Regions from separate parts of the Yersinia sp. 2541 StPb PI genome, predicted to be linked through region 3. Evidence: predicted binding sites of a transcription regulator. Region 3 holds the regulator's gene; each other region holds the start of a gene.

Region 1 (7,694 bases), 960 kb from region 3:
CAGATTATAGGCGGCCAGCGCAAACCAGATACGCTCATCTTCTGGAATGGTCTCCGGCACTTTTTGCATTAACCGCTGCAAGTAAATGGAACCGCCTTTAATGCTTTCCTCAGGATCAACCCGGTCTTTAACCCCTAAACCATTTGCTGTGGCGCGGGTTAGCATCATTAACCCCCGCACGCCAGTCGGTGAGGTGGCTTGTGGGTTCCAATGGGATTCCTGATAAGCAATCGCCGCCAGCAGTTTCCAGTCAATTTCCCCGGCGTGTTTTTCAAACAAGGATTGGAAAGAGGGCAACACACTGTCGATGGCTGACAGGAAGGTTTTGGTATCGACATAATCAAAGCTACCGACATGGCCGAGATATTTTTCCTCCAGCCGCGCCAGACTACCGTCTTCAACCATCTGGCTGTAGAAATCGAGCATGGCGGCATACAGGCTATCATCGTCCCCTTTCTGGAAATACCAAGTTACTGGCTCTTCATCCGTAACATCAAAGGCAACCGCTAATTGCGGATGGATGCGTTGCAGTAGGGCAATTGTCACCGAATCACCCAGGGTATAGTCAAGTTTGCCGTCCGCGACCTGTTCCAGTAACTCTTTGCCAGAACGATCAACGGATGATCCCCAGTTAAGATCGGGATATTTGCTCTGCTTAAGTTGTTTGAGGGTGGTCATATGGGCCGATCCAGAGGCGACAATCAATTGGCCCTTTAGATCACTGAATGATTTTGGTCGTGGTTTACCCAATCGGTATACTAACTGTTGCGAGACTGAATAATAGGCAGGGCCGGTACGCGCCCGATTAAGACGCTCACGGTTATAAATTAGCCCGGCAGCCAGCATGTCTGCATCATCGTTATCAAGTGCATCAAACAAGTCATCAATATTATGATGAGGGGTAATGACGAGCTTAACCCCCAGATAGTCCGCAAAACGGTTGGCTAGCTCATAGTCAAGACCGGAAGGGCCATCCTTTCCGGTAAAGTAGATAAGTGGTGAGCTAATCGTGCTAACACGTAGCTCGCCACGGGCTTTTATACGGTCTAGTTGTCCTTCTTGACTACTGCGCCAGGGAATATTGGGCCACAGCGCGAGGGCCAGAAGTAAGGCAACTACACCGATAACAAAGTAATTTAATTTTATGCGCGTCAAATAGTTATCTCTCGGCAGCGCTCTTTATGTGTGTGTTGTGAAGTAAGAATCGACATGGTTAAAACCCCAGTGGAGTGGCATTTTGCGCAACAAATCGTCAGTGTGCAACTTTATTGCGAGCTTATTTATTCAGTATTGGTGTTCTCTAGATAACGACAATTTCTGACTCAATTATTAATAATAGCTACGCAAACGGTTTCGTCGGAGGCGTAGATTCACTATAATGCCCGCGTTTTCCCCTGTTTTGCGCCAATAAATGCTGCGCCCAATGAAGTGCTGTTCCAGTCGCTTCGAAGAGAGAGAAACTTAGATTATGGAAATACTGCGTGGTTCGCCCGCTTTGTCGGCTTTTCGTATTACCAAACTGCTGTCCCGTTGCCTGGATGCTCACCTTTTGGTGAGTGATATCTACGCCGAATATGTTCACTTTGCCGATGTTAGCGCTCCGTTAAGTGCTGATGAACACGCCAGGCTCCAACGGCTGCTTAAGTATGGACCCTCTCTCCCTGAACATGCGCCAGAAGGGCGTTTGTTACTGGTTACGCCAAGGCCGGGGACCATTTCTCCGTGGTCTTCCAAAGCGACGGATATTGCGCACAACTGTGCGTTGCCACAGGTTCTGCGTCTGGAACGTGGCCTGGCTTTCTATATTCAAGGCCCAGACCTGAATGAAAGCCAATGGCAGCAATTGTCGGCGCTGCTGCATGACCGCATGATGGAAACGGTATTCACCGATTTGCAGCAAGCAGAGCAGTTATTCTCTCATCATCAACCTGCCCCAGTACAACGGGTGGATATCTTAGCGCAGGGCCGCAGTGCACTGGAGCTGGCTAATATTAAGCTGGGCCTGGCTCTTGCTCCAGATGAAATTGACTATTTGCTGGCCGCCTTTACCGGTCTGGGGCGTAACCCGACGGATATTGAGCTGTATATGTTTGCTCAGGCAAACTCTGAGCATTGTCGGCATAAAATCTTTAATGCAGATTGGATAATTGACGGTGTTTCTCAGCCTAAGACACTGTTTAAAATGATCAAAAATACCTTTGAACACACGCCGGATTACGTGTTGTCAGCCTATAAAGACAATGCGGCGGTGATGGAAGGTTCTCAGGTCGGGCGCTTCTTTGCTGCACCTGATAATGGCGTTTATGATTACCATCAGGAAGCGGCGCATATCCTGATGAAAGTAGAAACTCATAACCATCCGACGGCAATTTCACCCTGGCCGGGTGCTGCTACCGGGTCTGGTGGCGAAATCCGTGATGAAGGTGCTACCGGGCGTGGTGCTAAACCTAAAGCCGGTTTGGTGGGTTTCTCTGTTTCTAACCTGCGTATTCCCGGTTTTGAACAACCGTGGGAAGAGAATTTCGGTAAGCCGGATCGGATTGTGACTGCGCTGGATATCATGACCGAAGGTCCACTGGGCGGCGCGGCCTTTAACAACGAATTTGGCCGTCCGGCGCTGCTGGGCTACTTCCGTACTTATGAAGAGCGCGTCAACAGTCATAACGGCACTGAGTTACGTGGCTACCACAAGCCGATCATGCTGGCCGGTGGCATCGGTAATATTCGGGCCGACCATGTACAAAAAGGCGAGATAACAGTCGGTGCCAAGCTGGTGGTGCTCGGCGGCCCGTCGATGAATATCGGTCTGGGTGGCGGCGCGGCCTCTTCCATGGCATCGGGTCAGTCAGATGCGGATCTGGATTTTGCTTCGGTACAACGTGATAACCCGGAAATGGAACGCCGCTGTCAGGAAGTGATTGACCGTTGCTGGCAGTTAGGTGACCACAACCCGATTCTATTTATTCATGACGTCGGTGCGGGTGGGCTGTCTAATGCCATGCCAGAACTGGTCAGTGATGGTGGTCGTGGCGGCCGTTTTGAGCTGCGTGACATCCTCAATGATGAGCCGGGCATGAGCCCGCTGGAAGTGTGGTGTAACGAGTCTCAGGAGCGTTATGTTCTGGCTGTTGCCCCCGCGCAGATGGCTCAGTTTGATGAAATTTGTCGCCGTGAACGTGCGCCCTATGCCGTTATAGGTGAAGCCACTGAAGAAAAACATCTGACACTGAATGACCGCCACTTCGATAATCAACCAATTGACATGCCTTTGGATGTCTTGCTGGGTAAAACGCCGAAGATGCTGCGTGATGTCACCCGCCTTCAGGCACAGGGTGATGCATTGCAACGTGCTGAGATAAGCATCGCTGATGCGGTCAAACGGGTGATGCATTTACCGGCAGTGGCAGAGAAAACCTTCTTGATTACCATCGGTGACCGTAGTGTGACCGGCATGGTGACACGTGATCAAATGGTTGGCCCGTGGCAGATTCCGGTGGCCGACTGTGCGGTTACCAGTGCCAGTCTGGACAGCTACTATGGTGAAGCGATGTCATTGGGTGAACGTGCGCCAGTGGCATTGCTAGACTTTGCCGCCTCAGCCCGTCTGGCGGTAGGCGAAGCACTGACCAATATCGCGGCCACTCAGATTGGTGAGCTAAAGCGCATTAAACTGTCAGCTAACTGGATGTCAGCAGCCGGTCATCCGGGTGAAGATGCCGGTTTGTACGAGGCGGTGCGTGCGGTGGGCGAAGAGCTATGTCCTGCGCTGGAGATTACCATCCCGGTGGGCAAAGACTCCATGTCGATGAAAACCCGCTGGCAGGAAGGTGATGAGCAGCGCGAAATGACCTCACCGCTCTCTCTGGTCATTACTGCTTTCGCCCGTATCGAAGATGTTCGCCATACGGTGACACCACAGTTACGCACTGATAAAGGCGATAACGCGCTGTTACTGATTGATTTAGGTGCTGGCCACAATGCCCTGGGTGCAACCGCCCTGACGCAAGTCTACCGTCAGTTAGGTGATAAACCTGCTGATGTGCGCGATGTACAGCAACTGGCAGGTTTCTTTAATGCGATGCAGTGCTTAGTGGCCTCTCAGGCATTACTGGCCTATCACGATCGCTCTGACGGCGGCTTACTGGTGACACTGGCTGAAATGGCCTTTGCCGGTCACTGTGGGGTGCAGGTTGATATTCACACCTTGGGTGATGACGCGCTGGCGGCGCTGTTTAATGAAGAGCTGGGAGCAGTGATTCAGGTACGTGCTGAACAGCGTGCTGAGGTGGAAAAAATTCTGGCAGACCACGGTCTGGCAAACTGTGTTCACTATCTGGGCCGTGCTGTTGAGGGGGATAGCTTCGATATTCGCAGTGGCACTGAGGTGGTATACCGCGAGAAACGCAGTACTCTGCGCTTGTGGTGGGCAGAAACTACCTGGCAAATGCAGCGGCTGCGCGATAACCCTGATTGTGCTGATCAAGAGCATCAAGCTAAACAGGTTGAAACTGATCCGGGCCTGAATGTCCAACTGACCTTTGATCCCGCAGAAGATATTGCCGCACCTTATATCATCAAGCAGGTTCGGCCAAAAGTGGCCGTATTGCGTGAGCAGGGGGTTAACTCCCACGTAGAAATGGCTGCCGCCTTCCATCGTGCCGGGTTTGATGCAATCGATGTACATATGAGTGACCTGCTGGCCGGCCGAACTGATTTGCAATCATTCCAGACCTTAGTGGCCTGTGGTGGTTTCTCTTACGGTGATGTGCTGGGGGCGGGTGAAGGTTGGGCGAAATCTATTCTGTTTAACAACCGGGTTCGTGATGAGTTTGAAGCCTTCTTCCATCGCCCAGAAACATTGGCCTTGGGGGTCTGCAACGGTTGTCAGATGATGTCTAATCTGCGTGAACTTATTCCAGGGGCTGAACATTGGCCACGCTTTGTCCGCAACCTGTCTGATCGCTTTGAAGCACGCTTCAGTTTGGTTGAAGTGGCCAATAGTCCATCACTGTTTATGCAAGAGATGGCCGGATCTCGCCTGCCAATTGCTGTTTCTCACGGTGAAGGGCGGGTTGAAGTGCGTGATGCGGCCCATCTGGCGCAGCTTGAGCAGAACAATCTGGTGGCATTGCGCTTTGTGAATAATCAGGGTGAGGTGACCGAGGTTTATCCGGCTAACCCGAATGGCTCAGCTCACGGGATTACTGCGGTGACTAGCGCCAATGGGCGGGCAACAGTAATGATGCCGCACCCAGAGCGGGTCTTCCGCACCGTCAGTAACTCCTGGCATCCAGAAGAGTGGGGCGAAGATAGCCCGTGGATGCGTATGTTCCGTAATGCGCGTAAGCAATTAGGTTAAGTGAATCGGCTTTGATTGTGATAACAGGGGCATCAGTTGATGCCCCTTTTTTACGCATGCTGATAAGGGCTTAAGATATATTCATTTATCTTTAATAAATTGAGTCATACCCCGTGGTCTGATTCGCTAATGTCATATGAAAGGTTTTGCTAGAAATCTGGTGGTCGGTTGCCAATCCTGTAACGACTAATCGATAGTTCCCAGGTGGCAAGTTCACTAAAAACAAGGTCATATTTTTAGAGCGATTATCAATAAGTGTCGCTGTCTGTGTTTTCTTTTGCTGCATTTTGGCAATTTCTTGTCGGTACCTGAGTCAAGTAATCAACGTTACTCATATTTGTGAGTTATCAAACCTCATAATTTATAAAGTAATAATGATTTAAACAGCATGCCTCCAAAGGGAAGAGTAACGGGCGGTCAAAAGATGCACGGATAATTAAATGCCACTATATTTTTTAACTTACTGATTTTAAATGTCTTTATTGTTTTGTCGGTAAATTGCGACAATAGCCCTGCAACCTGTCTCAAATAGGAGACATATAAATATTTGATTTATATCATTTTTATTTAATAAGGGGATTGCTGTCGGGGATTGGCGACAAAACAGCAGTAATTGATGCAAGTTGGCGGGCATTACGTGGATAATAATCGGCTCAATAAGTTTATTTTTCTTTTAAATCATAATCTTAATTTATTTTTAATAAACTTGGCACGCAAGCTGCATTATTACTTACAGTTGCTCATTCAACTTATTATGATAGTCCCGCAGTTAAGCGGAATATGCGCTTCATAAACCATCGAATGATGCCTAAGACTGGTACCTATCGTCCACCAAACCGATATCGTGTGAATTCACTTTATCAAACATCGGACGACACGTTGAGTGAGGTACCGCCTATGTCCTGCTGTGATGAATGGTTCATCAATTTTGGACATGTTTGGATGCTATTCGTCTCATCCTCCCGATGATTGCTTCGGCTTCATCAAACTGGAGACGATGCTTAAGGGCATCCACATATTCTGCGACGGGGCAATTTTTTGCCCCGTTGTCACATCTATACCCGCCATACTTCAAGCTGCATGTGCGCTGGCCGCCTTCCCGCAACTCGAATTATTTAGGGTATATTATGGTCAAAGATAAGCTACGCTCGCCGTTTTTACTGCAAATAACAATAAAAGCAGGTCTGATGATGATTCTGACGATAATGGACAAGCCGCATTAATTAAAAGCACTTAGCTCAAAGCCAGGTGCTTTTTTTTTATCTCAATCAAGAGACATTGTTCCTGGTACATACCCAATAGACTTCAAGTTGTGGGCAGGCGGCAAACGAGATACAAATCGGTCGGGAACCGATTTGAACAGCATTTCTGCTAGCCCGCAGGGTGAGCCTCAAGGATGAGGCTCATTAATCCCAATGAGCTGACATCAGTCAGTGATTCGGGTTATTGAGTGCAATCAACACACCTGCAACTTAAAATATGACGGGTAATTGGGGCACAAGCATTGTAATCCTCACGCAGTCAGTTAGCATCACCACAGAATGATAGGTAATGAGATGATTTCGTTGAAAAGATGGCGTTTATTCCCCCGTTCTTTACGTCAATTGGTGCTCATGGCATTTCTGTTGGTGCTGTTACCTTTATTGGTGCTTGCATATCAGGCTTATCAAAGCCTTGACCATCTAAGCACGCAGGCGGCCGACATTAATCGTACTACGCTGGCAGATGCGCGGCGCAGTGAGGCGATGACCAGTGTGGCGCTCGAAATGGAGCGTAGTTATCGCCAGTACTGTGTATTAGATGATGCAACACTGGCAAAGTTATATCAGCACCAACGTAAACAGTACGCTCAAATGCTTGATGCGCACGCCTCTATCCTGCCAGATGCCCGTTACTATCAGACTCTGAGCAGTTTACTGACACAACTTTCTGATATTAAATGTAAAAATAGTGGCCCGGAACAAAATGCGTCAACGCTATTAGAGCAGTTCTCCCGCTCCAATGCCGAAATGGTACAGGCAACGCGCGATGTGATTTTCTCCCGCGGTCAGCAATTACAAAAAGATATTGCCGAACGTGGGCAATTCTTTGGTTGGCAATCCCTGTTGCTGTTTTTGGTCAGTGTGCTGTTAGTGGTGTTATTCACCCGGATGATAATCGGGCCGGTTAAAGGCATTGAGCGGATGATTAATCGCTTAGGTGAAGGGCGACCATTAGGTAATACGGCGCTATTTAAAGGGCCACGCGAGTTACGCTCACTGGCACAGCGTATTATTTGGCTCAGCGAGCGCTTAGCGTGGTTAGAGTCACAGCGCCACGAGTTTTTGCGCCATAT
Region 2 (7,694 bases), 1.8 Mb from region 3:
AATAAGGCTGATGGTGAGAAGTGCCCGCGTTGCTGGCATTACACTCAAGATGTCGGTTTGGTAGCGGAACATGCTGAATTGTGCGGCCGCTGTGTCACTAACGTTGCCGGAGACGGTGAAGAGCGTAAGTTCGCCTAATGAGTAAACCTATTTGTTCGACCGGATTGCGCTGGTTATGGCTGGCGGTATTGGTGGTTATTTTGGATCTCAGCAGCAAACAGTGGGTCATGACCCACTTTGCCCTGTATGAGTCAGTGCCGGTGATCCCGTTTTTTAACCTGACCTACGCACAGAATTTTGGCGCAGCCTTTAGCTTCCTTGCCGATAAAAGTGGCTGGCAGCGTTGGTTCTTTGCGGGCATAGCTATCGGTATTTCAGTGGTATTAATGGTGCTGATGTATCGCTCTACTGCCAAACAACGCCTGCTCAATTGTGCTTATGCTCTGATTATTGGTGGGGCATTAGGTAACTTATTTGATCGCATGGTGCATGGTGCGGTGATCGATTTTATCGATTTCCACGTCAATAACTGGCATTTCCCAACCTTTAACATCGCCGATACCGCTATCTGTATCGGTGCTGCGTTGGTTATCTTTGAGGGTTTTTTAAGCCCTGCTGAAAAAACGGCCATGAATAAAGGTGAATGAGATGTCCGAGCGTGTACCAGCTAATCAAGTACAAGACCATTTTGTACAAGACCATGTTATACAAGACAAAAGCGCCGTATTGGTGCACTTCATTCTGAAACTGGAAGATGGTTCAACGGCGGAATCAACACATATTCACGGTAAACCTGCGCTGTTTCGTTTAGGTGATGACAGCCTTTCTGATGCACTTGAGCAGCAGTTAATTGGTTTGAAAGTAGGTGATAAGCATGCTTTCACTTTACAACCTGAAGATGCGTTTGGTTTGGAAAGCCCTGATTTGATTCAGTACTTCACCCAGCGTGACTTTGCTCAAACTGGCGTGCCAGATGCCGGTACTATTATGCTATTTACCTCCCGTGATGGCAGTGAAATGCCAGGTGTGGTGCGGGAAGTGGCGGAAGAGTCTATTACTGTTGATTTTAATCACCCGTTGGCAGGGCATTCCATTAGCTTTGAAATTGAAGTGTTGGAGATTGACCCGCAACAGGAGGCAATGCATGCAGATATTGCTGGCTAATCCACGCGGCTTTTGTGCCGGAGTTGATCGGGCTATCAGTATTGTTGAACGCGCGATCGAAATGTATGGCGCGCCAATTTATGTGCGCCATGAAGTGGTACACAACCGTTATGTGGTTGATAGCTTGCGTGAACGTGGTGCTATCTTTATCGAGGAGATTTCAGAAGTGCCAGATGGCTCTATTCTGATTTTCTCGGCCCATGGCGTGTCGCAGGCTGTGCGAGCAGAAGCTCGTGAGCGCAAGCTTACTATGCTGTTTGACGCAACCTGCCCATTGGTGACCAAAGTTCATATGGAAGTCGCACGTGCTAGTCGCAAGGGTAAAGAAGCCATCTTGATAGGCCACGCCGGTCACCCGGAAGTGGAGGGTACCATGGGGCAATACAGCAACCCGAAAGGGGGGATGTATCTGGTTGAATCACCTGATGATGTATGGGCTTTGCAGGTTAAAGATGAGAACAATCTGTGTTTTATGACACAGACGACCTTGTCGGTTGATGATACCTCTGCAATTATCGATGCCTTACACCAGCGTTTCCCGAAGATTGTCGGTCCACGCAAAGATGATATCTGCTATGCCACGACCAACCGGCAAGAGGCGGTGCGCAATCTGGCTAATGATGCCGATGTGGTCTTAGTGGTTGGCTCGAAAAACTCCTCTAACTCTAATCGGTTGGCTGAGTTGGCACAGCGGATGGGTAAGCCTGCTTATCTCATTGATTCAGCGGCCGATATACAAGAGTTATGGTTACAGGGGGCTGCGTGTATCGGTGTTACCGCTGGCGCATCTGCTCCCGATATTCTGGTACAGCAAGTTATTGCGCGCTTGCAAGCTCTCGGTGCTGGTGGGTCTATCGAACTTAGTGGCCGTGAAGAGAGTATCGTCTTCGAAGTACCTAAAGAATTACGTGTCGATGTAAAACAGATCGACTGATTGATATCGTGCTTCAGCGTTAAAAAGCAGCCCTCAGTGGCTGCTTTTTTATGGGTGTATTTCACCATAACTGCATGAATATGCGAAATAACCGCACTATGTCAGATGAAGTGTTTCCGAGTATTTTACCCTAAATAATTCGAGTTGCAGGAAGGCGGCTTGCGGCGGCCTTAACGAGGCGAGGCCCAAGGGTGGGCCGAGTAACGAACGCAGTCAACGCACATGCAGCTTGAAGTATGACGGGTATGTAAGGAATTAAGTGGTTTCACTGATAAAAGCATGCGTATATCATTTTTTTCTAATACAGATTAAATAGGCTGGCAGAGTCCATAGCGGGCGGCTAATCTGAACCTTGGTCAGGGTAGATGACACAATATGAGAGGAAGTATGACTGATTCAACAATTCGTATCGCTGTTGTCGGCGCGGGTGGCCGTATGGGCCGACAACTTATCCAGGCAATTACTCACACTGAAGGTGTGGTGCTGGGGGCTGCTGTTGAACGTGTCGGATCCACATTAGTGGGGAGCGATGCCGGCGAACTGGCCGGAGCGGGGTTGTTAAACATCACAGTAAGTGATGATTTATCTGACGTAGTTGATCATTTTGATGTGTTGATCGATTTTACCCGGCCTGAAGGCACGCTGGAGCATTTAGCCATTTGTCGTCAATATAGTAAGGCGATGATAATTGGCACTACTGGCTTTGATGATGCAGGTAAAGAAGCCATCAGGGCTGCGGCAACGGACATTGCTATTGTGTTCGCTGCCAATTTCAGTGTTGGGGTTAATGTGGTGCTAAAGCTGCTAGAAAAGGCAGCGAAAGTGATGGGCGACTATACCGATATCGAAATAATCGAGGCACATCATCGGCATAAAGTTGACGCACCTTCAGGTACTGCGCTGGCGATGGGGGAGGCAATTGCTGACTCACTAGGGCGTTCACTGAAAGATTGCGCGGTTTATAGCCGTGAAGGTCATACCGGCGAACGCAAACCCGGCACTATCGGTTTCGCAACCGTGCGTGCTGGCGATATTGTTGGAGAGCATACGGCTATGTTTGCTGATATTGGCGAGCGCGTTGAGATCACACACAAAGCGACCAGCCGTATGACTTTTGCCAATGGTGCGGTTAAATCGGCTATTTGGGTGTCAATGCGGGATAATGGCTTGTTTGATATGCGTGATGTATTGAATTTGAATGAACTTTAAAGGTGTAAAGCACAGCCAGTGATGTGGTTGTTTTTATCATAATCGTTTGATAACAGGGCAATATTTTATTGTCCTTTTTTATTTGTTTTAATAAATAATTATTTCATCAATAATTATTGATATAACCTTTATTTATCTATGTTTTTGTCTATTTTTTTATCTTTTAATCCCTTCCTTGGTCATTGGTTCTGATTTTTACTGCTCTGGAACGATATTTCTCAGTCACTACACCTCGCAACCGTTTACTATGTTAAGTTAGCATGTGTTTTTACCGCTATAATCCACTCATTTTAATGAGGACGGTAAAAAACAGAGAAAAAATGGCACTTTGGCTAGACAAAAGCGTCACTCATCATTAAAATGCGCCCAATTTGCCAAAAATTAGCTTTGAGGGCGGTTTTTGCATTGATTTAGATCGCTAGATATGAATTAATATGCAAATAATGTGACTGTTTATTCCTTGGAGGATGTTTTGATTAAGTCAGCGCTATTGGTTCTCGAAGACGGAACCCAATTTCACGGTCGGGCCATCGGGGCAGAGGGTACGGCAGTGGGGGAAGTGGTCTTCAATACGTCGATGACCGGTTATCAAGAAATCCTCACTGATCCTTCCTACTCCCGCCAGATCGTTACTCTTACTTATCCTCATATCGGCAATGTCGGCACTAATGCTTCCGACGAAGAATCCTCCGCAGTACACGCCCAAGGTCTTGTTATTCGCGACCTGCCTTTGATTGCCAGCAACTACCGTAATGAAGAAGGCTTAGCTGAGTATCTCAAGCGCCACAACATTGTTGCGATTGCTGATATCGATACGCGTAAGCTGACACGTTTGCTGCGTGAGAAAGGGGCACAAAACGGCTGCATTATTGTGGGTGACTTGTCTGATGCCACTTTAGCACTAGAAAAGGCGAAAGCATTCCCGGGCCTGAAGGGGATGGATCTGGCAAAAGAAGTGAGCACGAAAGAGCGTTATGACTGGTTGCAAGGTAGCTGGACTCTGGAAGGTGACTTACCTGCGGCAACGCCACCAGAAGATTTGCCATTCCATGTGGTGGCATACGACTACGGCGTGAAGCGCAATATTCTGCGCATGCTGGTGGATAGAGGCTGTCGCCTGACGGTAGTTCCGGCACAGACACCGGCAGAAGAGGTGCTGAAGCTGAACCCAGATGGCATTTTCTTATCCAACGGCCCAGGTGACCCAGAGCCATGTGATTATGCTATCGCGGCCATTAAGCGTTTTCTGGAAACCGACATTCCGGTGTTCGGCATCTGTTTAGGCCACCAATTACTGGCGCTGGCCAGTGGTGCAAAAACGGTAAAAATGAAGTTTGGTCACCACGGTGGCAACCATCCGGTGAAAGATTTAGATGCCGATTGCGTGATGATCACCGCACAGAACCACGGTTTTGCGGTAGATGAAACCACATTGCCATCCAACCTGCGAACGACACATGTTTCTTTATTCGATGGTTCTCTGCAAGGGATTCACCGCACTGATAAAGCCGCATTTAGCTTCCAGGGGCACCCAGAGGCCAGCCCAGGTCCGCATGATGCAGCGCCATTGTTTGATCACTTTATCGAACTGATTGAAGCTTACCGCGCAACAACTGCAAGCCGTAACAGTAGCCATACCAATAAATAATCAGGAGCCTCAAACCATGCCAAAACGTACAGATATAAAAAGCATCCTGATTCTGGGCGCTGGCCCAATCGTTATCGGCCAGGCCTGTGAGTTTGACTACTCAGGGGCTCAGGCTTGTAAGGCACTGCGTGAAGAAGGTTACCGTGTCATTCTGGTGAACTCCAATCCGGCAACCATCATGACTGACCCGGAAATGGCCGACGCCACTTATATCGAGCCAATCCACTGGGAAGTGGTACGCAAAATTATTGAAAAAGAGCGTCCAGATGCCGTTTTGCCCACTATGGGTGGCCAAACCGCACTGAACTGTGCGCTGGAGCTGGAACGCAAGGGCGTTCTGGCTGAGTTTGGTGTCACCATGATTGGTGCCACTGCCGATGCTATCGATAAAGCAGAAGACCGCCGTCGCTTTGATATCGCGATGAAGAAAATTGGTTTGGACACTGCACGTTCTGGTATCGCGCACAATATGGAAGAAGCACTGGCCGTAGCGGCTGATGTGGGCTTCCCTTGTATTATCCGCCCTTCCTTTACTATGGGCGGCACCGGCGGCGGTATCGCGTATAACCGTGAAGAGTTTGAAGAGATTTGTGAACGTGGGCTGGATTTATCGCCAACCAAAGAGCTGTTGATCGATGAGTCGCTGATTGGTTGGAAAGAGTATGAGATGGAAGTTGTGCGTGACAAAAACGACAACTGCATCATCGTCTGCTCCATCGAGAACTTCGATGCGATGGGCATCCACACCGGTGACTCTATCACTGTTGCGCCAGCTCAGACGCTGACTGATAAAGAATACCAAATCATGCGTAATGCCTCGATGGCAGTGCTGCGTGAAATCGGCGTAGAAACCGGTGGCTCCAACGTGCAATTCTCGGTTAACCCGAAAAATGGCCGTTTAATCGTTATTGAAATGAACCCGCGAGTGTCCCGTTCCTCCGCTCTGGCCTCTAAAGCAACCGGCTTCCCGATTGCTAAAATTGCCGCCAAGCTGGCAGTAGGTTACACGCTGGATGAGTTGATGAATGATATCACTGGTGGTCGCACGCCGGCCTCCTTTGAGCCATCTATCGACTATGTTGTGACCAAAATCCCACGTTTTAACTTCGAAAAATTTGCCGGTGCGAATGACCGTCTGACCACACAGATGAAATCGGTTGGCGAAGTGATGGCAATTGGCCGCACCTTGCAGGAATCGCTGCAAAAAGCCTTGCGCGGTCTGGAAGTGGGCGCGACCGGTTTTGACCCGAAAGTGAGTTTGGATGACCCAGAAGCACTGACAAAAATTCGCCGCGAATTGAAAGAGGCCGGATCTGATCGTATCTGGTATATCGCCGATGCTTTCCGTGCAGGCATGTCGGTTGATGGCGTTTTCAATCTGACTAACGTTGACCGCTGGTTCCTGGTGCAGATTGAAGAGTTGGTTCGTCTGGAAGAGAGCGTGGCAGAGTGCGGTATCAATGGCCTGAATGCTGATTTTATGCGCCAGTTGAAGCGCAAAGGCTTTGCCGATGCCCGTTTGGCAAAATTGGTCGGCGCGGCGGAAAGTGAAGTGCGTAAGCTGCGTTACAAGCAGGGTTTGCATCCGGTTTACAAGCGTGTAGATACCTGTGCGGCTGAATTCTCTACCGATACCGCCTACATGTACTCAACCTACGAGGAAGAGTGTGAATCCAACCCAACCAGTGATCGTCCGAAAGTGATGGTACTGGGCGGCGGCCCGAACCGTATCGGCCAGGGTATTGAATTCGACTACTGTTGTGTACATGCGTCACTGGCGCTGCGTGAAGACGGTTACGAGACCATCATGGTGAACTGTAACCCTGAAACGGTTTCGACCGACTACGATACCTCTGATCGCCTCTATTTCGAATCTGTCACCCTGGAAGATGTGTTGGAAATCGTGCGTATTGAGAAGCCGCAAGGCGTTATCGTGCAGTACGGTGGTCAGACTCCATTGAAATTAGCACGTGAACTGGAAGCTGCCGGTGTTCCTGTTATCGGTACCAGCCCGGATGCTATCGACCGTGCAGAAGACCGTGAGCGTTTCCAACAGGCGGTAAATCGTCTGGGCTTGAAACAGCCCGCGAACGCGACGGTTGCTACTATCGAACAAGCCGTAGAGAAAGCCACGGGTCTGGGTTATCCGCTAGTGGTCCGCCCATCGTATGTCTTGGGTGGTCGCGCGATGGAAATCGTTTATGACGAAGTTGACTTGCGCCGCTACTTCCAAAATGCAGTGAGTGTCTCCAACGATGCACCCGTGCTGTTGGATCGTTTCCTCGATGACGCTGTTGAAGTGGATGTTGATGCCATTTGCGACGGTGAGCGCGTGTTGATCGGTGGCATTATGGAGCACATTGAGCAAGCAGGGGTGCACTCCGGTGACTCAGCCTGTTCATTGCCCGCTTACACCCTGAGTAAAGAAATTCAGGATGTGATGCGCCAACAAGTTGAAAAACTGGCGTTTGAACTCTGCGTGCGCGGTTTAATGAATGTGCAGTTTGCCGTAAAGAATAACGAAGTTTATCTGATTGAAGTTAACCCTCGAGCAGCCCGTACCGTACCATTTGTGTCTAAAGCCACCGGTATGCCACTGGCAAAAATCGCCGCACGCGTGATGGTGGGGCAGTCATTGACAGAGCAGGGTATTCTGGAAGAAATTATCCCGCCTTATTACTCGGTAAAAGAAGTGGTATTGCCGTTTAACAAGTTCCCAGGTGTGGATCCGATTTTAGG
Region 3 (7,694 bases):
GATGAAAGTGAAGGTTCAGTGATTGAGCTGACCTATAACTGGGACGTGAACAGTTACGACATGGGGACTGCATTTGGTCACCTGGCGCTGGGCGTGGATGATGTTGCCGCTACCTGCGATCAAATTCGTCAGGCGGGTGGGAATGTGACCCGTGAAGCCGGCCCGGTAAAAGGCGGTAATACTATTATTGCTTTTGTCGAAGATCCCGACGGTTACAAAATCGAGTTAATCGAGAATAAGAGCGCCGGACACGGCCTTGGCAACTGATTAGCGCAAAGGCACCTAAGGTGCCTTTTTTCTCATCGCGATATCCCCCTGCATCCCGCGCTAAAATTTGACATAATGCGCGCTGAATTCGATGAAGATAAGAAACTGATGGCAGATAAAAGTGATCTTAACGCCCTAAGTGGCCGTTTTCGTGGGTATTACCCCGTTGTAATTGATGTGGAAACCGCCGGTTTTAATGCGCAAACCGATGCATTATTAGAAATTGCTGCCGTGACCTTGCAGATGAACAAGGATGGTTGGTTATTACCCGATGAAACGCTGCATTTCCATGTAGAACCATTTGAGGGTGCCAATCTGCAACCAGAAGCACTGGCATTTAATGGCATTGACCCAACCAACCCTTTGCGTGGTGCTGTGAGTGAATACGATGCTTTGCACGCCATCTTTAAAGCCGTGCGTAAAGGGCTGAAAGATCAAGGTTGTAACCGAGCTATTATCGTGGCACACAACGCCAATTTTGATCACAGCTTCGTGATGGCTGCTGCTGAACGCGCCAGTTTGAAACGTAACCCGTTCCACCCATTTGCAACCTTTGATACTGCGGCGCTCAGTGGGCTGGTGCTGGGGCAAACTGTGCTGGCGAAAGCCTGCCTGACGGCAGGTATTCCGTTTGATAGTAGTCAGGCGCACTCCGCATTGTATGACACCATGCAAACGGCAAAATTATTCTGTGAACTGGTCAACCGCTGGAAAAAACTGGGTGGCTGGCCTATACCGGCGGGGGAATCCGAATAGCGCAGTGTTCACGAAATAAGATTGTTCATGAGAGAAGACGCAACAATTTTACGTTCAAAAAAGGTGGCCCAAAGGCCACCTTTTTATTTTTGTCACAGAAAACACACATGCCCTATTCTGCGGCAGGCTTTTCTTCTTGTGCACGGTATTTGTCAGCGGTTTCTTTCAACAACTGTTGTAGTTCGCCACGCTGATACATTTCCATCAAAATGTCGCAACCGCCGACCAATTCACCATCAACCCACAATTGTGGGAAGGTTGGCCAGTTAGCATATTTTGGCAGTTCCGCACGAATATCCGGGTTTTGCAGGATATCAACATAAGCAAAGCGTTCGCCACAGGCAGACAGCGCCTGCACAGCCTGAGCCGAGAAACCGCAGTTTGGCAGCTTAGGTGAACCCTTCATATAAAGCAGGATTGGGTTTTCTGCTATCTGGCGCTGGATTTTATCAATCGTCGTCATTTCTTGCTTCCTCAAGCCATATAGTGGCTACAATACTTAGAACCTATCCATTAGGGCTGTTTTATTATTGCGTCCGGCCTATTGTAGCGACTGTTACCACTGGAATAAAACGCCATCTTTTGCAGGGGCTTTACTCCGTGGACGAATGGTTATATTGTCAGCTACAAATATGTGCATTTAGAATAACATTTTTGATCCCATCACTTCACTATTATCTTCTTTATGGGATTCCCCCTGCGGTTTCAAGTAGGAAAGAGATAACTCGTTGACGTATGGTTGATTTAAGTCCATTAGACGTGTGAAAAAGCGACAATATCTAAGCCATTAATGTTTTCTCACAATATCGATTAAGATCCTGTCGCTCTCTGCTTTTTTATATCGTGAGTTTCGGCAATACTGTGACTCTTCATATTCATCTCAGGGCAAGGTTGGTAGCGTTATTATGCGTTTAATATTTACGCTGTTTGTGCTGCTGTTTACCCAGCTATTTTTAAATCTGGCGCATGCGTCGCCGCAGGCTCATGTGTCTGCTGAGCAGAAGAAAGGACAGGTCAGCCAGGCCAGCCCTGATGATCGTAAAAAACGTAAAGCAGATAAAAGTACCAAAAAAGTAAAAGTAGCCAGCAATAAAACCCCTACCAGCAAAGTGACTACCAATAAAACAGCAACCAGCAGCGATAAAAAGAAAATTGCCGTCGGCACGACTAAAACCATTAAAAAGAAAACGCAGGAAGTCAGTAAAATCGCTACAAAAAAAACCAGCAATACGAAAAAAACCAATATTAAAACTGCAGCCAATAAAAAAGTGACTGCAGGTAAAAAAACAGAAAGAGTCGCTTATGGCCGACACAGAAATAAAACCCAAGGCAAAGCGGCTACCGAATTAGTCGCCAATAGTAAAATCAAGCTCAGTCCAGCGCATAAAAAACGCTATCAACACGCCAAACAGACCGCGATGAGCAAACTGATGAAGCAAGTCGGTAAACCTTATCGTTGGGGTGGCACCTCTCCTAATACCGGATTTGATTGCAGCGGGCTTATCTATTACGCCTATAAAGACGTGATCAGAATAAAAATGCCGCGTACCGCGAACGAGATGTATCACTTGCGTGACGCCGCCCCCGTCAAACGTGCTGAGCTGGAGAGCGGGGATTTAGTGTTCTTCAATATTGCCAACCGTGGCGTCGCCGACCATGTAGGCGTCTATCTGGGTAACGGTAAGTTCATTCAGTCCCCACGCACTGGTGAAGAAATTCGTATCAGTATGCTGGACAATGACTACTGGCAGGATCATTACGTTGGCGCACGCCGTGTGGTCACACCGAAAACCATCCGCTAAGACTTCAGTTTGCACCCGGTTGTCCTACCGGGTGCTGATGGCACAATAACGCCCCTGCACTTGTTATCCCCATGGCATAACGGTGATACAATCACCCATCAAACAGTATGGTTATATCTGTCATTCCTGTTGAAAGTTGTTAAGATTAATACCCACAACAAAAATACAACAATTAAGCTTTAACCGCTCTTCGCCACCTCACTGCCCGTGGCAATTGATGTGATTTGAGGAGCAAACACCCTGAGCAACCCCGAAAGGAGAGAGCGATGTCTTTTGAATTACCGGCATTACCCTATGCGCAAAATGCGCTAGAGCCCCACATCTCAGCTGAAACGCTGGAATACCACTACGGCAAGCATCACAACACCTATGTGGTTAATCTCAATAACTTGATTAAAGACACTGAGTTTGCGGGTAAGACGCTGGAAGAGATTGTAAAAACCGCTAATGGCGGGATCTTTAATAATGCGGCCCAAGTCTGGAACCACACCTTCTACTGGCACTGCCTGTCACCTAACGGCGGCGGCGAACCTACGGGCAAAGTTGCCGATGCCATTAATCAATCATTTGGTTCTTTTGCTGAATTTAAAGCACAATTTACTGATGCGGCAGTAAAAAACTTTGGTGCGGGCTGGACCTGGCTGGTTAAAAAAGCAGATGGCACACTGGCGATTGTCAGTACGTCTAATGCAGCAACTCCACTGACCACCAACGATAAACCAGTGTTAACCGTAGATGTGTGGGAACATGCTTACTATATTGATTACCGCAATGCGCGGCCAAAATACCTGGAAAACTTCTGGGCACTGGTTAACTGGTCTTTCGTTGAGAAAAATTTAGCCTGATACGGCAAGAAGAGTGACAACCCATCGTCGCATTACGCGTAAAAATAATTAAGGGCGGGATTAACCCGCCCTACTTATCACTTCACACCGGCAAGCGGTTTAATTAATTCATTACCGCCACGAAGCTAAAGACAATAATCATCGCCAGCGCACCAACAGTCGTAATCAGCGACATTTTCAGATTGGTATCCATAAAAACTCCTTAGCCGGTTAGTTTGTAGTAGGGAAAAGGCACATAGTTAGTGTGTTAAATTATTTTCCCACAGTTCAGAAAAAAAATCTTGTGCTCATTACGCACTTTATAACTTTGATTACCCCTTTCACTTTTCCTCCAGATCAGCCAAAATTCGCAGTTCATAACTGCATACCGACTAATAACGTCCAATAAATACTCTCAGACAATCAGCTGATTTAACTTCCCAGCCTAATATCGTGTTTTTGTCTGAGCGGTTTTCGGGTTATGCAGGCAAACGATTAACATAATACTTACCCTACTGTAACCGGTAAGCTTAGGAGTCATTCTTTTTATGGCAACGATTAAAGATGTGGCCAAACACGCGGGTGTGTCCACCACCACCGTTTCGCACGTTATCAACAAAACTCGTTTCGTCGCCGAGAATACCAAGGCTGCGGTGTGGGCTGCCATTAAAGAACTGCATTATTCACCCAGCGCTGTAGCCCGCAGTTTGAAAGTTAATCACACTAAATCAATTGGTTTACTGGCAACATCCAGCGAAGCGCCCTATTTTGCCGAAGTGATCGAAGCGGTCGAAAATAGTTGTTATAGCAAAGGTTATACCCTGATTTTATGTAATTCTCATAATAATCTGGACAAGCAAAAAGCTTATCTGGCGATGTTGGCACAAAAACGTGTCGATGGGTTGCTGGTGATGTGTTCAGAATATCCTGAGCAGCTACTCGGGATGTTGGAAGAATATCGCAATATCCCAATGGTCGTCATGGATTGGGGAACCGCACGGGGTGATTTTACTGACTCGATTATTGATAACGCTTTTGAAGGCGGCTATTTGGCGGGCCGTTACCTGATTGAGCGCGGTCATCGTGACATTGGGGCTATCCCCGGCCAGTTAGCCCGTAATACCGGTGGTGGCCGCCACCAGGGCTTCCTGAAAGCACTGGAAGAAGCAAATATTACCCTGCGTGATGAGTGGGTGGTCCAAGGGGATTTTGAACCGGAATCCGGTTATAAAGCGATGCATCAAATCCTGACACAAAAACATCGCCCAACGGCGGTGTTCTGTGGCGGCGATATTATGGCCATGGGCGCGATATGTGCTGCTGATGAGTTGGGCCTACGGGTACCACAAGATATTTCGGTGATCGGGTATGATAATGTGCGTAATGCGCGCTATTTCTCGCCGGCGCTAACCACTATTCACCAGCCCAAAGAGCGCTTGGGCGAAACGGCCTTTGCCATGTTACTTGACCGTATTGTCAGCAAACGTGAAGATTCGCAGACCATTGAGGTACACCCTAAACTGATTGAGCGCCGTTCTGTCGCTGATGGCCCGTTCCTCGATTATCGCCGTTAATCCTCTCCTGCCGGTAGTGTTTAGCTCTACCGGCGGCTAATCTTGCCTCATTAATCCTCAGTCATTGATTGATAACTCACTGTCATCTTTCAACCATTCGGTATTAAGTGTGACACTGTCACCTAGATATTCCAGCAGCCAGGCCAATGCTGGTGAATGGTTGTTCTGCTCCCAGGTCAAGCAACATGGACTATCGGGCAACGGTTCAGCCAGCGTCAGTGCCGCTAGCTTCCCTTGCTCAATCAACGGCGATACCATATGTGCCGGCACCATCCCGATGCACAATCCTGCACACAGGCAATCGATTCCCGTTGCCCAGTCCGGGGCGACCAATCGCTGCTGGTTTGCTAAAGTCCAGGTGTCACGTTTAGGTAAATTACGGGCGGTATCTTCCAGGCAAAGTGAGGGATAAGGCCGTAACTGATTATCGCTAAGTGGCTCGGTTAATTGGGCTAAAGGATGATCGACACTCACCACACAATGCCAGCTTAAAAAGCCCATATCGCGAAAGATGAACCGCCCACCGACCGGGATCGCGCGGGTCGCACCAATGGCCATTTCCGCCTGCCCATCCACCAGCGCATCCCACACACCGTTGAATACTTCATAGCGTACCCGCAGTTCAATATCAGGAAAATGTCGGTAAAAATCCAACACTAAACGGCGACTACGCTGTGGTTTAACAATTTTATCTATTACTATATTTAACTGCCCACGCCAACCATTCGCCACCTGTTGACACTGACGGCGTGTGTCATTCATTTTTTTGATAACATCTCGCGCATCTTTAATAAAAACCACGCCAGCTTCGGTTAATTCCACATCGCGATGACGTCGTTCAAACAACGGAACGGCCAACCACTCTTCCAACTGGCGCACCGTATAACTAATCGCAGACGGTACGCGGTGCAATTCTTGAGCAGCAGCACTGAAACTCCCAGTACGGGCTACTGCGTCCACCACATCCAGTGAATATTCAGACCACATAGTTTTTCACCTTTTTACATCACCAATTTGCTATCAAATTTTTTAATAGCATGGTGCAAATATTACCGTTTCACAACAGAATATCGCAGCGGATAGAATGCCCTCCGCAATTAATTTTCTATAACAGAAGTTTTGCCTGCAAAAATTATAATTTAGCCAACGTCATTGGAGCCGCTGCTAACACCTCTGCGGTTTCAAAGACCAAGGATATAAAGAGAAATAAAGAATGAAAACGTCGTCTGGTTTTATGTTCTATCTGGCCGGTCTGAGTATGTTGGGCTATTTGGCCACTGACATGTATCTACCCGCTTTTGGCGCAATGCAACAAGAGCTTCAAACGTCTGCCGGCGCCATCAGTGCCAGCTTAAGTATCTTCCTCGCCGGTTTTGCTATCGCTCAGCTTATCTGGGGACCCGTATCGGATAAGTTAGGCCGTAAACCGGTACTGTTAGCCGGTTTGGCGTTATTTGCCATCGGTTGTCTGGGGATTTTATGGGTTGAAAATGCGACACAATTATTGGTACTCCGCTTTATTCAGGCGGTAGGGGTGTGTTCTGCTGCTGTAAGTTGGCAGGCGTTAGTGGTAGACCGTTATCGCGATGGCAAGGCCAATCGCGTGTTTGCCACCATTATGCCGCTCGTAGCACTCTCTCCAGCGTTAGCTCCGCTACTGGGTGCCTGGTTATTAAACCACTTCAGTTGGCGTTCAATTTTTGTAGTGCTACTGGCCGTTACGTTGCTGCTATTGATCCCAACGGCGCGGTTGAACGAACGCAAAAAAACCGCACAAGATAATGCTGCACGCATTAGCACCAACATCAGTTTCTGGCAGTTGCTTAAGTCGGCAACATTCAGTGGCAACGTGATGATGTTTGCTGCCTGTAGTGCCGGTTTCTTTGCCTGGTTAACCGGTTCACCTTTTATTCTGGGTGATATGGGTTATAGCCCGAATGTCATCGGATTAAGTTATGTCCCCCAGACCCTGGCCTTCCTGTTAGGTGGATTTGGTTGTCGCAGTGCTCTTTCCCGAATCAAGGGCAATACCTTGCTGCCGTGGCTGTTGGCGGGATATTCAATCAGCATGATTGCACTTTATCTGATAGCAACGTTAACCACGCCGACGCTGCTGACCTTACTTATTCCATTCTGCATAATGGCGCTGGTGAATGGTGCCTGCTACCCTATTATCGTAGCGAATGCATTAATGCCTTTTCCAGCTAACACCGGTAAAGCAGCCGCGCTGCAAAATACGCTTCAGCTCGGGTTATGTTTTGTTGCCAGTATGTTGGTATCGGCCTATATCAGCCAGCCATTGCTGGCAACAGTGACCGTGATGCTGTCGACCGTGGTGCTGGCGTTTTTAGGATATGGCATTCATTGCTACGCATTGCGAAAAGAAAAAAATGATACTAATCCGATGCCCAACGTCATCGGTGTTACAGCAAAGCAACAAACGAATGAACCACGATGAGCCTGGATAAGGA

What was found. Region 3 encodes PurR, which represses purine synthesis genes. Its sites were predicted from a motif close to CANGCAAACGTTTGCNTG; they were not measured.
Region 1: purL (phosphoribosylformylglycinamidine synthase) is a predicted target of PurR. The motif match lies at 1,341-1,358, and genes of this name have one in related genera.
Region 2: carA (glutamine-hydrolyzing carbamoyl-phosphate synthase small subunit) is a predicted target of PurR. The motif match lies at 3,539-3,556, and genes of this name have one in related genera.

The regions. Positions count from the first base shown of each region.
Region 1 covers NZ_JAZGQB010000001.1:1,165,539-1,173,232, forward strand. The annotation lists gene mltF (membrane-bound lytic murein transglycosylase MltF) at 1-1,155, opposite strand, end outside; gene purL (phosphoribosylformylglycinamidine synthase) at 1,469-5,359, shown strand; gene V1953_RS05195 (sensor histidine kinase) at 6,916-7,694, shown strand, end outside.
Region 2 covers NZ_JAZGQB010000001.1:3,977,550-3,985,243, reverse strand. The annotation lists gene ileS (isoleucine--tRNA ligase) at 1-138, shown strand, start outside; gene lspA (signal peptidase II) at 138-647, shown strand; gene fkpB (FKBP-type peptidyl-prolyl cis-trans isomerase) at 649-1,164, shown strand; gene ispH (4-hydroxy-3-methylbut-2-enyl diphosphate reductase) at 1,145-2,098, shown strand; gene dapB (4-hydroxy-tetrahydrodipicolinate reductase) at 2,486-3,307, shown strand; gene carA (glutamine-hydrolyzing carbamoyl-phosphate synthase small subunit) at 3,780-4,955, shown strand; gene carB (carbamoyl-phosphate synthase large subunit) at 4,972-7,694, shown strand, end outside.
Region 3 covers NZ_JAZGQB010000001.1:2,128,374-2,136,067, reverse strand. The annotation lists gene gloA (lactoylglutathione lyase) at 1-267, shown strand, start outside; gene rnt (ribonuclease T) at 343-1,023, shown strand; gene V1953_RS09480 (Grx4 family monothiol glutaredoxin) at 1,136-1,486, opposite strand; gene V1953_RS09475 (C40 family peptidase) at 1,929-2,825, shown strand; gene sodB (superoxide dismutase [Fe]) at 3,092-3,670, shown strand; gene cydH (cytochrome bd-I oxidase subunit CydH) at 3,774-3,863, opposite strand; gene purR (HTH-type transcriptional repressor PurR) at 4,198-5,223, shown strand; gene punR (DNA-binding transcriptional activator PunR) at 5,281-6,210, opposite strand; gene punC (purine nucleoside transporter PunC) at 6,437-7,681, shown strand.